Linked DNA regions of Caldalkalibacillus thermarum. The protein of the gene in region 1 interacts with the protein of each later gene in a pairwise test. Links are inferred from orthologs where the notes say so. Each region holds a gene or a part of one and is shown on either strand. Other genes may lie near its edges. The genes, in order: def and IEW48_RS01445.

Evidence for each region.
Region 2: the proteins of def (region 1) and IEW48_RS01445 interact in binary tests that used the Escherichia coli proteins (3 or more experiments, as listed by UniProt). The link is inferred for Caldalkalibacillus thermarum from one-to-one orthologs.

Annotation. Positions count from the first base shown.
Region 1 is NZ_BMKZ01000003.1:46,974-54,578, reverse strand. The notes cover bases 3,798-6,796. They hold def (peptide deformylase), read right to left. Parts: upstream 5,538-6,796; coding sequence 5,058-5,537; downstream 3,798-5,057. Other genes in these bases: priA (primosomal protein N'), read right to left, coding at 5,558-6,796; fmt (methionyl-tRNA formyltransferase), read right to left, coding at 4,076-5,020; rsmB (16S rRNA (cytosine(967)-C(5))-methyltransferase RsmB), read right to left, coding at 3,798-4,033. In the rest of the region: pknB (Stk1 family PASTA domain-containing Ser/Thr kinase), read right to left, coding at 1-1,920; IEW48_RS02000 (Stp1/IreP family PP2C-type Ser/Thr phosphatase), read right to left, coding at 1,932-2,684; more of rsmB, read right to left, coding at 2,744-3,797; more of priA, read right to left, coding at 6,797-7,605. UniProt on the Escherichia coli protein: Removes the formyl group from the N-terminal Met of newly synthesized proteins. Requires at least a dipeptide for an efficient rate of reaction. N-terminal L-methionine is a prerequisite for activity but the enzyme has broad specificity at other positions.
Region 2 is NZ_BMKZ01000002.1:69,509-75,183, reverse strand. Bases 2,563-5,465 are described here. They hold IEW48_RS01445 (aspartate-semialdehyde dehydrogenase), read left to right. Parts: upstream 2,563-3,445; coding sequence 3,446-4,486; downstream 4,487-5,465. Other genes in these bases: dapG (aspartate kinase), read left to right, coding at 4,519-5,465; IEW48_RS01450 (dipicolinate synthase subunit B), read left to right, coding at 2,778-3,377; dpaA (dipicolinic acid synthetase subunit A), read left to right, coding at 2,563-2,778. Also shown: IEW48_RS01470 (polysaccharide deacetylase family protein), read left to right, coding at 1-64; IEW48_RS01465 (M16 family metallopeptidase), read left to right, coding at 123-1,382; IEW48_RS01460 (YlmC/YmxH family sporulation protein), read left to right, coding at 1,508-1,762; more of dpaA, read left to right, coding at 1,882-2,562; more of dapG, read left to right, coding at 5,466-5,675.

The DNA.
Region 1 (7,605 bases):
TTGCCGGGGGATCACGACAACATCAACCGTATACGTTTTGGTCTTGCTGATATGTTCAGCAAATGCCTTGCGTTCTCCCTGATGGTCCCGGACCAAGATTTCTACTTTGACCCTTTGCTTATTTTTTCCCTTGCCCCGGCCAGGATGGTCATCGTTCCCGTCGTCATCCAAGGCAACGGTAATCTGACGTGATTTTTGCCTGATTTCCGGTCCTTGGCTGATCCAGACATCAATTTTAGATCCATCTGTCACTTCCATCCCCGGGTCATAGGGATATTGCTGATAGATTTGACCCTCGGCAAAATCGGCGGAATAGCCTTGGCGAACCTCATTTATGACCAGTTGATATTCTGCCGCAACGGCTTTAGCTTCATCCAGCGTCATACCTTTTAAGTTCGGCATTTTAAAAGTCCGTTTCCCTTTGCTGATCACCAGACGCACCTCTGTTTCGCCTTCCACCACCAATTCTCCTGCCTCAGGATCCTGGGAGATAACATGTCCCTCTGGAATCTCATCATGGTATTCTTCCATCGTATAGACAGTGAAGTTTCTTAACACGTTGCGGGCCTGTTGTTCAGTTAAATGAACGACTGATGGCATTTCAATCTTGAGCTTGCCCTTGCTTACCGTTAGCCGGACGGTAGAACCTTTTTTAACGACCGTTCCTGGTACAGGGTTTTGTCGGAGCACATGGCCTTCTTCCACTTCATCATGATAGCGTTCTGCGGAAGCATCCACCACCAGTTTAAGCGCTTCGAGCTGTTCAGTCGCTTCCTCAACGGGGAGGTTATATACATCCGGCACCTCAACCTCTTGGGAAGCGATATACATTTTCACTCCCTGATAGGTGCCAAAGCTGAGCAGGAGAATAATCAACGTCATCACGGCCAGTTTCAACCATATGCGCCGTTTCTTCTTTTGTTTTGGAGTGCTTCCTTCTGCGTCACCGTTTTGCTTTTTATTATGTACCGCTCCAGTATCCTGCACAGGTTTTTCGATCACCTTGGTCTCAAACAAATCGTCTTTGATAGCTGGCACAACTTTGGTCGCTTCATCTTCATCGTCAATTTGCTCCGATGTCCATTTTGGTTCGTTTAACCGTTCTGGGCTGAGACAGGTGTTGAGGTCTTGAATGAGCCCGTCAGCGGATTCATAGCGCTGGCTGGGGTTTTTGGCCAAGCAACGCAAAATGATATTTTCCACACTTTGGGGAATATTAGGATTAAGTTGGCGGGGCTCAGTAAATGGTTCCTGCAAGTGTTTAAGCGCTACGCTGATAGGTGAATCTCCCGAAAAAGGCAACTCACCCGTGACCATTTCATACAAAACAATCCCCAATGAATAGAGATCCGATTTTTGACCGGTCACCCCTCCGCGGGCCTGTTCCGGTGAAAAATAGTGTACGGAGCCAATCACCGATCCGGTATGTGTAATCGTGGATGAAGTTGCTGCCCTGGCAATGCCGAAATCAGTCACTTTAATATGTTTGTGCGGGCCGATTAAAATGTTATGGGGTTTAATATCGCGATGGATAATATTGTTTTGATGGGCGTGGTCCAGTGCTTCAGCAATCTGCCTGGTGATATGGATAGCTTCTTCGACCGGCAGGCGCCCCTTCTGGGCAATGTATTCCTTCAGCGTTGGTCCGTCAATATATTCCATCACGATGAAATGGATACCTTCATCAATTCCCACATCGTAAATGTTAACAATATTGGGATGTGACAGACTGGCAGCTGCCTGAGCCTCTCTCCTGAACCGATCAACAAAATCATGATCACCAGAAAATTGTTCACGCAAGATTTTAACCGCTACGATCCGGTTTAGCAACCGGTCCCGGGCTTTATACACAACGGCCATGCCTCCGCCGCCGACCCGCTCCATGAGCTCATAGCGGCCAACTAATTTTTTGCCGATCACCTGCCTTCACCTCACTTTACGCTGCCTGCTTCATCCTGATGACTGACCAATATTAAGGTGATGTTATCTTCTCCCCCAGCATCCAATGCTGCTTGTAACAAAAGAGAAGCTTTCTCATCCACAGAATGGGGATTCTCCAGGATTTCTTTTATCTGCTGCTCCGCCACCATACCGGACAGCCCATCAGAACACAACAAAATTTGTTCATTCCCGACATACTGGAAACGCTGCAGATCAACCCGGACGTTTCGTTCAGTGCCCAAGGCCCTTGTAATGACATTGCGCTGAGGATGATGTTCCGCTTCCTCCGGTGCCAGTTGCCCGGAGCGGACCAGCTCATTCACCAGTGAATGATCCTCTGTCAACATCTCTAAACAAGCATGCACATACCGGTATGCACGGCTGTCACCCACATGGGCAATCAGATAACAATTCTTTAAAAATAACGCTGTGACCAGTGTTGTCCCCATGCCCAAATGGGTGGGGTGCTGCTGGGCATAGTTGAATATGTAGGTATTGGCTGTTTCAATACTTTCCCTTAACCACTGCTCCCACGCTTGGGCGTCTTGCCCATGATCCACCGCATGAAATAAATCTTGCAATTTATCTAATGCCATTTTGCTGGCCACATCCCCGGCCCGATGCCCTCCCATGCCATCGGCCACCGCGGCAAGCATAACACCCTGCTCATGTTCAAAAACACCTGCACAGTCTTCATTAACTTCGCGCATATGCCCGACATGTGTCTTGATTGCTACTTCCACTGGGGTCACCTCAACTTACCTTCTGCTCTATCGTTACTACCATGCTTTAACATACTCTATCATGCTTTGTTTAACTTCGCCATAAAAAATCCGTCAGAACCAAAGTCTTGGGGAAAAATTTGACGTATCTCTCCCACCTCAAAATCAGGGTGATCCTCCAAAAAGCGTGTGATCACACTTTCATTTTCCTCCCGGTCAATGGTGCACGTGCTGTACACCAGCTGTCCCCCAGGTATTAACAGCTGGGCAGCACGGGTTAACAATTGAAGCTGTAACTCAGCAATCTGTTTGATATCTTCAGGCCGTTTGTGCCACTTAAGGTCGGGTTTATGTTTAATCACACCAAAACCACTGCAAGGTGCGTCAACCAATATTCTCTCAAAATGTCCCAGCTGCCCGGGGCTGACTGTGGTCCCATCATAAGCGGTGACATTAATGATTGTAATTCCTAACCGCTTTGCAGCCTTTTTAATTAATTTAAGTTTGTGGGCATGAACATCGTTGGCCACAACATGTCCTCTGTTATCCATCAGCTCAGCTAAATGGGTGGTTTTCCCTCCGGGAGCGGCACACAGATCCAACACTTTCATCCCAGGCTCAGGCCTCAAAAGGGGGGCAACCAACATAGAGCTTTCTGACTGGATGGTAAAATAACCTTGTTTAAACAGGGAGGATTCCATTAACTTGGCCGGATTTTCCACTCTCAGCCCTTGTTGGGCTACGGCCGTTTCACTGACATGATATCCCAACGCTCTTAAGTGGTCCATCACTTCTTGTTTGGATGCTTTTAACGGGTTGACACGAACCGTTAAAACTGGGCGTTCATTGTTCGCCCGGCATATCTCTTGCGCTGTTTTTAATCCGAATTGTTCTGTCCAGCGGGCCACCAGCCATGTGGGATGGGAAGTTTCAACGGCAATACGCTCCACAGGATCGCAAATGGTGTCAAGTGAACGCTTGGGCTCGCGCAACAGATTGCGCAGTACCCCGTTGATCAGTCCCTGGATTCCGCGGTGCCCCCGTTTTTTAGCCAGTTTTACCGCTTCATTTACCACCGCATAGGATGGAATTCGGGTCAAAAAAAATAATTGATAAGCACTAAGCCTTAACAATTGCTTTACCCATACATCCAACTTAGCCATTCCCTGCTTGAGATAAGGCTCCAAATAGAAATCTAAGAGCCGCTGGTGCTGAATAGTGCCGTAAACAAGCTCCGTCAACAAATGGCGATCCCGCAAATCAAGCTGGCGGTGCTTGTTTAATACTTGATTCAACACTAAGTGACTGTATGCTTTTTGTTCTTCTACCTTGATTAAAACATCAAGGGCCAATGCTCTTGGATTTGCCATTGTTCTACTCCCGTTTCCAAGTCTTCAAGTTGCCAAGTAAATTTAAGTTCCCAGGCGCTGACCAATGCGCCACTCGGCTCCTGCCCCTCTCAAAAAATCAGCGGCAGACATCCTTTTTTTTCCGGACGGTTGAATCTCGGTTAAAATGAGTCCTACACCATCTCCGCATACCACGCCAATCCCTGTCTCGTCCAAACGGTAAATGGTCCCTGAAGCAAAGTTTTGCTGCTCCTGATCCGTTTTTATTGCTTTCCACACCTTCAAAGGTTGCCCGTTAACAGTGGTAAAGGCTACCGGAAAGGGGCGCAAACCGCGGATGTGATTGTAAACGGCATGATGGGGCTTGGACCAATCAATCCGCTCATCTTCCCGTTTAATGACGGGTGCGTAGGTGGCCAAAGCGTCATCTTGTGGGATGGGAGAGATCTCTCCTCTCTCTAGCCGCGGCAGCGTTTGAATTAACAGTTCAGCCCCTCCTTGACTCAGCTTATCATGTAAAGTTCCCACATCATCGTGGTCGTCAATGGGGACGCGGACCTGGGTGAGGATATCTCCTGCATCCAGTTTTTCAACCATGTACATGATCGTTACCCCGGTCTCCTTTTCCCCATTCATAATGGCCCGGTGAATGGGAGCCCCTCCCCTGTACTTTGGCAGCAAAGAGGCATGGACATTGATGCAGCCCAAGGGAGGCAGCTGCAAAACCTCCGGGGGCAACAGCTGGCCAAATGCGGCTGTCACAATCAGGTCAGGTGCCCAGTCCTTTAATTGGTTAAGCACATCGCGATCTTTAAGTGTATCGGGCTGCAGCACAGGCAAATGATAACGAAGAGCCGCCTGTTTGACAGGCGGAGGGGCGAGCTGGCGCTTTCTTCCTTTAGGGCGGTCTGGCTGAGTCACCACTCCGGCCACGTGATACCCATTTTCGATTAACATGGACAGAGAGGGCACAGCGAAATCAGGCGTGCCCATAAACACGATTTTCATAGCAGCTGCTCCTTTCATGGTCACGCTAAAACAAGTGTTAAGAGGAGGATTGCTCATTCTCCTTATCATAAATTCTCTCCGCAATATCTATAAACAAGACCCCGTTCAAATGATCCAGTTCATGCTGAATGGCTCTGGCCAGCAGATCCTCGGCCTCCAATTCAAACGTCTCACCGTTCCGGTCTATCGCACGCACTTTAATTTTTTGGGCCCGGCGCACTTCACCATTTACTCCGGGTATACTGAGACAGCCTTCCGGGCCGATTTGTTCCCCTTCCTTGACAATAATCTCCGGATTAATAAATTCAAGCAATCCATTTTCATCACCAACGTCCACCACAAATACCCGTTTGGAAATCCCCACTTGGGGAGCAGCCAAACCAACTCCTTCAGCCGCATACATCGTTTCAGCCATATCATCCAGCAAACGATGAAAACGTTCGTCAATACGTTTAACTTCAACCGCTTTTTCCCGTAAAACAGGGTCAGGATATTTGACAATTGCGCGTACGCCCAAGTTGTGTTCACTCCTTTTAATCACAAAATCACTTGAGGCTCCATATCAATCTGAAGTTGCAAGTGATATTTGGCTATGTGAGGCTGCATGTAATAGAACAGCTCCATGAGTAACCGGCTAAGTTGGGACTCGTTTTTATATTTTATCATGCACTGGTACCGATATCTATCCTTTATCTTAGGAATTGGCGCGGCAACGGGGCCTAAAACCTGACTCTGTTTAGAAAGCCTGGGTTTCAGCCAGTTGGCAGCTTCCTCTGCCGCTTTGATGCAATAGGTTAAATCCGGATGGGAAAATAAGAGCAAACTGAGATAATAAAAAGGAGGATAGCCTTTTTGAAAACGATAACGCATCTCTTGCTCATAAAAAGTGTGATAATCATGCTGGCTGGCACATTGGATGCTGTAATGGTCAGGTGTATAGGTCTGAATGACAACTTCCCCTGGTTTCTGGCGACGGCCGGCCCGTCCGCTCACTTGGGTCAGCAGTTGAAACGTCCGTTCAGCTGCCCTAAAATCAGGCAAGTGCAGCATAGAATCAGCCGCAATAACGCCTACCAACGTTACATTGTCGAAGTCTAATCCTTTGGCAATCATCTGGGTGCCCAAAAGACAATCTGCCTTGTGCTGGCCAAAAGCATGAAGCAGTTTTTCGTGTGCACCTTTGCGCCTGGTGGTATCCACATCCATCCGAATGACGCGGATACCTGGAAATGTTTGTGCCAATGCTTCTTCTACTTTTTGGGTACCTGTACCAAAAAAACGAATGTGTTCACTTTGGCAGTTGGGACACCTCATCAGCTGGCGCTCAGTATGGCCGCAATAGTGGCAGCGGCACGTATGATTCACTTTATGATAAGTCAAGGAAATGTCACAGTGGGGACATTGCAGCACAAATCCACAGTCTCTGCACATCACAAAGGTGGAGAATCCTCTGCGGTTAATAAACAGGACCATCTGTTCTTTCCGCTCCAGGCGTTCTTCTATCTTCTGGTACAGATGGCGGCTGAATAAAGTCCGGTTGCCTGACTGCAGCTCCTGACGCATGTCCACCACTTCCACTTTCGGAAGTGCTCGTCCATGAACCCGTTCCTTTAAGGACAACAGGGTATAAACGTTTTTGCGGGCCCGGGCGTAACTTTCTAAACTCGGTGTAGCACTCCCTAAAATAACGGGAGCTTGATGATACTGACCTCTGAAAATTGCCACATCCCTGGCATGGTATCTAGGATTTTCCTCCTGCTTGTATGAGCTTTCATGTTCTTCGTCGATAATAATAAGTCCCAGTCTCTCAAATGGAGCAAACAAGGCGGAGCGGGCACCAATCACAATCTTAGCTTGGCCATTGCGGATTTTCCTCCAGGTATCATATCGCTCCCCTACAGACAACCGGCTATGGACCACCGCCACCTGGTCGCCAAAGCGTCCCTTAAACCGCTCTACCATCTGGGGGGTAAGGGAAATTTCGGGCACAAGCACAATAGCTTCTTTTCCCTTTTTCAGCACATGGGCAATCGCCTGCAAATATACCTCAGTCTTCCCACTTCCTGTTACACCATGCAACAAATAGGTTTGAAACTGTTCTTTTTCTATGGCCTTGATAATATGGCCAAAAACCTCTTTTTGAGCTGGGGTCAGGGGCAAGGGATCGGTTTTAGCAAATGACCGCCCGGCATAGGGATCCCGTTCCACTTCTTCCGTTGCGATGGTCACAATTCCTTTCTCCTGCAAGGACTGAACTGACGACCTGGAAGCCTGACAGGCTTGAAGGAGCTCCGTCAACATCACTTTACCCTCATGCTCCAAAAGATAGCCGAGAATAGCCCGTTGTTTCAACGCTTGTTTAGGGAGTTCCTGCAACAAACGCGGCACATCTTTTGCTTCTTTTAACAAGGTTACATAAGAGACGCGCCTCGCGGTAACATTGTCACTGATCTCATATACCACTTGTTTTTCTCCGCTTGGGCTCTCAATCACTTCTTTCGAGGTTCTTGCTTTTAAGGCGCTGGGCAACATGGCCTGAATGGCTGTGCTTCTAAAGCAAACATATTTTTCACTCATCCATTCAG
Region 2 (5,675 bases), on another replicon or contig:
GGCCGGAACCGTATCGGAAGTGCTCAGTCCTGAGAGAACCATGGCTATTGTGAGGGTTGAATAACTTTGGTATATTATTGCTTAAACAGAGCACTACTGGCATCGTTTAAGGAGGATTCGCCTTGATTAAAACACATCGATATGCAAGCGGTTTGCGCCTCGTCATGGAAAAAATACCTTCGGTCCGCTCTGTATCCATCGGCGTTTGGATTGGTGCCGGATCAAAGCACGAGACGCCTGATAACAATGGCATCTCACATTTTATTGAGCATATGCTGTTTAAGGGCACTACGACCCGCAGCGCACGGGATATTGCTGAAGCTTTTGACAGCATCGGCGGCCATTTAAATGCTTTTACGTCTAAAGAATATACCTGTTATTACGCCAAGGTGCTGGATCAGCATGTTGAATATGCCTTCGATGTTTTATCTGATATGTTTTTCAATGCCACTTTCAGTGAAGAAGAGTTAGAAAAAGAGAAAAATGTGGTAATTGAGGAGCTGCACATGTATGAAGATACACCAGATGATGTGGTTCATGATCTGATTGCCGAGGCCACATACAAGAATCATTCCTTAGGCTATAACATTTTGGGGCGCAAAGAGGTCCTGCAGAAATTAACCCCGGAGGATCTCCGGCGGTATATAGACCAGTATTATACCCCCGAAAACACAGTGATCGCAGTGGCGGGGAATATTGATGAAAACCAAATGATTCGTCTTACAGAAACCTATTTTGATCGTTTTAAAAACCAACACAAACCAAAAAAACAACCCCTTCCCCGCGTTACCAGTGAGCATTTACTCAAAGTGAAAGATACAGAACAAGCGCACCTGTGCATTGGTTTAGAAGGATTGCCATTAGGTGATTCAAAACTGTATGCCCTCATCTTATTAAATAATATTTTAGGCGGTAGTATGAGTTCACGCTTGTTCCAGCAAATCAGAGAGGAGAAGGGGCTGGCTTACTCCGTATTCTCTTATCACTCCTGTTTTCAAGAAACAGGCTCACTGCATATTTATGCGGGAACATCCGTTCATCAGGTAGAACAAGTGTATGAGTTATGTACATCCATCCTCCATGATCTGGCCCAAAACGGTGTAACTGAAAAGGAATTGCGGAACGGAAAGGAACAGTTGAAAGGGCATCTGATGCTCAGTCTTGAAAGCACAAACTCCCGTATGTCACGTATTGCCCGCAATGAATTGCTCTTAAACAGACACCTCACCTTGGATCAAATCGTGGCTGGGATCGATGCGATTACACTGGACGATGTTCATCAATTGGCATCCCGGTTGTTCAAGCAGAAGCACAGCTTTGCATTGGTGAGTCCTTTGGAGCATATCCCCGACAGCATTCATCCGGAACAACTGTTAGTCTAAGCACTTCCCCATCTTGTTGATGGGGTTTTTTTATGTCTTTTAACTTTAACGTGTTGCCCTTGTCATCATGTTCGTCAAAGGAGAATAAGACAGTAATAGATCAATGTGCAAAGGAGAGGGTGTAAATGCGCTTAAGTGAACTGAACAGCAAAGAAATTATCGATGTGGACAATGGCGAACGTTTGGGCATGGTGGGCCAGACCGATCTTGTGATCTGTGAGACGACTGGCAGCATAGAATCGCTCTTATTACCCTCTGCTTCCTTCCTTGGCCTGGGTAAAAAACGGACGGAGCTGGTTATTCCGTGGAGGGCCGTGCGCAAGATTGGACCGGAAATGATGATTGTGGAACTCAGGGAGAGAGGAAGAGTATATGACTAGATCACTGAAAAAATAATCTGGAATTCCTGCACTCCCCTTGGTCCCCTGTCATACGATGAAGGTAGAGACTGGGCTATCCAGCAAATTTAAATCTGATCAAGAAAGGGGCCAAATCGTTGATGTTAACGGGATGTCAGGTTGCTTTCATCGGCGGGGATGCCCGGCAAATAGAAGTCATTAAAAAGTGCAGTGAATTGGATGCGACGATCTTGCTCATAGGTTTTAACCGGTTAGAGAGCCAGTATCCAGGGGCAACAAAAGTAAATCCTTCTCCGGAGATTTTTGAAGAGGTGGATGCCCTTATTCTTCCCGTTGTGGGTACACAAGATGATGGGATTGTGGAAAGTATTTTTTCTGATCAAATCATTATCCTGAAAGATGAATGGCTTGAGGCCTTGCCTGACCATTGTGTCATTTATACGGGCATGTCCACCCCTTATTTGGAGCAGTTGGCCTCAAAATACAACCTTAAGCTCGTTCAGCTCTTGGAACGGGATGATGTGGCCATATACAATTCTATTCCTACGGTAGAAGGGGCCTTGATGATGGCCATCCAAAACACTGACATTACTCTGCATGGGTCTCATTGTGTGGTGCTGGGATTGGGGCGCGTGGGTATGACTTTAGCCAGAACATTGCATGCCATTGGGGCCAAAGTTTTTGTCGGAGCCCGTAAAAAGGAACATTTAGCGCGCAGCTATGAAATGAGTTTAACGCCTTTCCATCTGCAGGAGATCAAACAGTATGTTCAGCACTGCGATATATTGTTTAACACGATTCCCTCCAAAGTGGTTCCGGCGGAAGTGATTGTCCATTTACCTTCTCACGCCTTAATTATTGACCTGGCGTCTAATCCTGGAGGCGTTGACTTCAGGTTTGCTGAGAAGAGAGGGATTAAGGCACTTTTAGCTCCCGGTTTGCCAGGTATCGTGGCTCCTAAAACGGCCGGACGCATATTGGCTAATGTAGTGACACAGCTGCTGATCGAAGAACGACAAGCCAGGGGGGGAAAATGATGGATTTAAAAGGTAAAACCATTGGTTTCGGTCTGACCGGCTCCCATTGCACTTATGCTGACGTCATACCGGAAATCCAAAAACTTGTTGATGCGGGGGCAAGGGTCATCCCCATTGTGACCCATACTGTGAAAACAACGGATACTAAATTCGGCAAAGCGGAAGACTGGGTGGCCAAAATCAAAGCAATAACGGGTGAAGATATCATTGACAGCATTGTTAAAGCTGAACCGTTGGGTCCCACCAAACTGCTTGATATCATGGTCATCGCACCCATGACAGGCAACACGACGGCGAAGCTAGCCAACGCCTTAACAGACAGTCCAGTGTTAATGGCAACCAAAGCGACACTGCGCAACCTTCGTCCCGTTGTCGTCGCCATTTCAACCAACGATGGGCTAGGACTTAATGCGGCAAATGTTGCTAAACTGATCAACACCAAAAATATCTATTTTGTACCGTTTGGACAGGATAACCCCTTTGTCAAAACGAATTCTTTGGTCGCCCGTATGGAACTGATTAAGGAAACATGTGAGGCCGCTCTGGATGGGAAACAACTTCAACCCATGATAGTAGAAAAATATAAATACATGAATTAAAATATTAGAATAGTGACCATAAAATAGAGAAATTGTGAAGCAGTTTAACATGGGGAGGAGTTTTATCCATGAATAGTCAAACATATCATGTGGCAGTTGTTGGTGCCACAGGTGCTGTTGGACAGCAAATGGTCAGACTGTTAGAGGAGCGGCAGTTTCCAATCCACAAACTCACCTTGCTTGCTTCTCGTCGTTCAGCAGGAAAGCAAGTCTCATTTAAGGGAGAAACAATCACGGTTAAGGAAACCACTCCTGAAGCTTTTGATGGTGTTGACATTGCCCTGTTCAGTGCAGGAGGGAGCGTCAGCAAACAGTTTGCCAAAGAAGCAGTTAAACGGGGTGCGTTGGTGATTGATAACACCAATGCTTTTCGCATGGAGCCTGATGTTCCGCTTGTTGTTCCTGAGGTGAATCTGGAGGATATTGGCAAGCACCAAGGGATCATTGCCAACCCCAACTGTTCAACAATTCAAATGGTGGTTGCGCTTAAACCCATTAAGGATAAGTATGGGCTTAAACGCATTATTGTTTCCACTTATCAAGCGGTTTCTGGAGCTGGGAATTTGGCTGTAGAAGAACTGAAGGAACAAAGTGCCAAAGTCTTAAATGGTGAAGCGTTCACTCCGAAAGTGCTGCCGGTAGCCAAGGATAAGAAGAAATTCCAAATTGCCTTTAATGCTATTCCGCAAATCGATCTTTTCCAAGAAAATGACTATACACTGGAAGAGATGAAAATGGTTAGGGAAACGAAAAAAATTATGCATGATGACACCATTGAGGTAGCCGCGACTTGCGTTCGCATTCCCGTTTTTACCGGCCACTCGGAGTCTATCTATGTTGAAACAGAGCAAGAGGTCAATGTGGAAGAAGTCAGACAGCTGCTCCGCGAAGCTCCGGGTGTGATTGTGGAAGATAACCCGGCTGAACAACTCTATCCTTTGGCGACTCGGGCTGCCGGACGTCCTGAAGTGTTTGTGGGCCGAATCCGCCGGGATTTGGACCGTCCCAATGGGTTGCATCTGTGGGTTGTGTCAGACAACTTGCTAAAGGGAGCGGCTTATAACAGCATTCAGATTGCGGAAGCCTATATTTCAAAATTTCAATCCTGAAGCAGCTACTTTAGCCAAAGAGGGATTTCTAGATGAAAATTATTGTACAAAAGTTTGGTGGAACATCATTAAAGGATAAAGAGATTAGAGGCAAAGCCATTCAGCATATCAAAAAAGCAAGGGAAGAGGGTTATCATGTCGTTGTAGTGGTCTCTGCCATGGGACGCAAGGGAGACCCCTACGCCACCGATACGCTGCTTGAGTGGATCAAACAAAACGGCAATCATCTCTCGGACCGGGAAAAGGATTTGCTGCTCAGTTGCGGAGAAATTATCTCTAGCGCAACGTTAACCAGCATGCTTAACGCCCAAGGGATCCCTGCTGTTGCATTAACCGGTTTTCAGGCGGGCATCCTGACAAATGATACGTTTGGCCAGGCTCAGATCATTTCCGTTAACCCTCAACGGATTTTAGATGAACTTGCCAAAAATAAGGTCGTTGTTGTTTGCGGTTTCCAAGGTGGAACAGCTGCTGGAGAAATTACGACCCTTGGCCGCGGAGGCAGTGATACCACAGCAACTGCCCTTGGAGTGGCGTTAAAAGCCGAATATGTCGATATCTTTACGGATGTCGATGGGATTATGACAGCAGACCCCCGTATTGTGGAGGATGCTGCCCCGCTCAACTGGGTGACCTATACAGAGATTTGCAATCTGGCCTATCAAGGCGCAAAGGTTATACACCCCCGGGCCGTTGAAATTGCCATGCAAAGCCAGGTGCCCATCCGGGTGCGCAGCACGATGTCGGACGATCCAGGCACTTTGGTGACCACATTGGATAAGGTCAGAGAGTATCAAGAGAATTTAAACGAGCGTTTGATTACAGGTATTGCTTATGTTCCTAACTTAACCCAAATTAAAGTGCTGGCCAAAGAACATGAATATGACTTGCAGTTAAAAGTCTTTAAGGCGATGGCAGAAAACAAGATCAGTGTTGATTTCATCAATGTGAATCCCATGGGCGTGGCCTATACGGTGTTTAATGACGTAGCCGACCAGGCTATATCGCTGATTAAAGAAATGGAGTTTGAGGTTCAGGTGGAACCTCATTGCGCCAAAGTTTCCATCGTAGGAGCAGGCATGGCCGGCGTGCCAGGAATAATGGCCCAAATTGTTGAAGCTTTAACACAGGAAGATATTCAGATTTTGCAATCTGCCGATTCTCATACAACCATTTGGGTTCTGGTTAA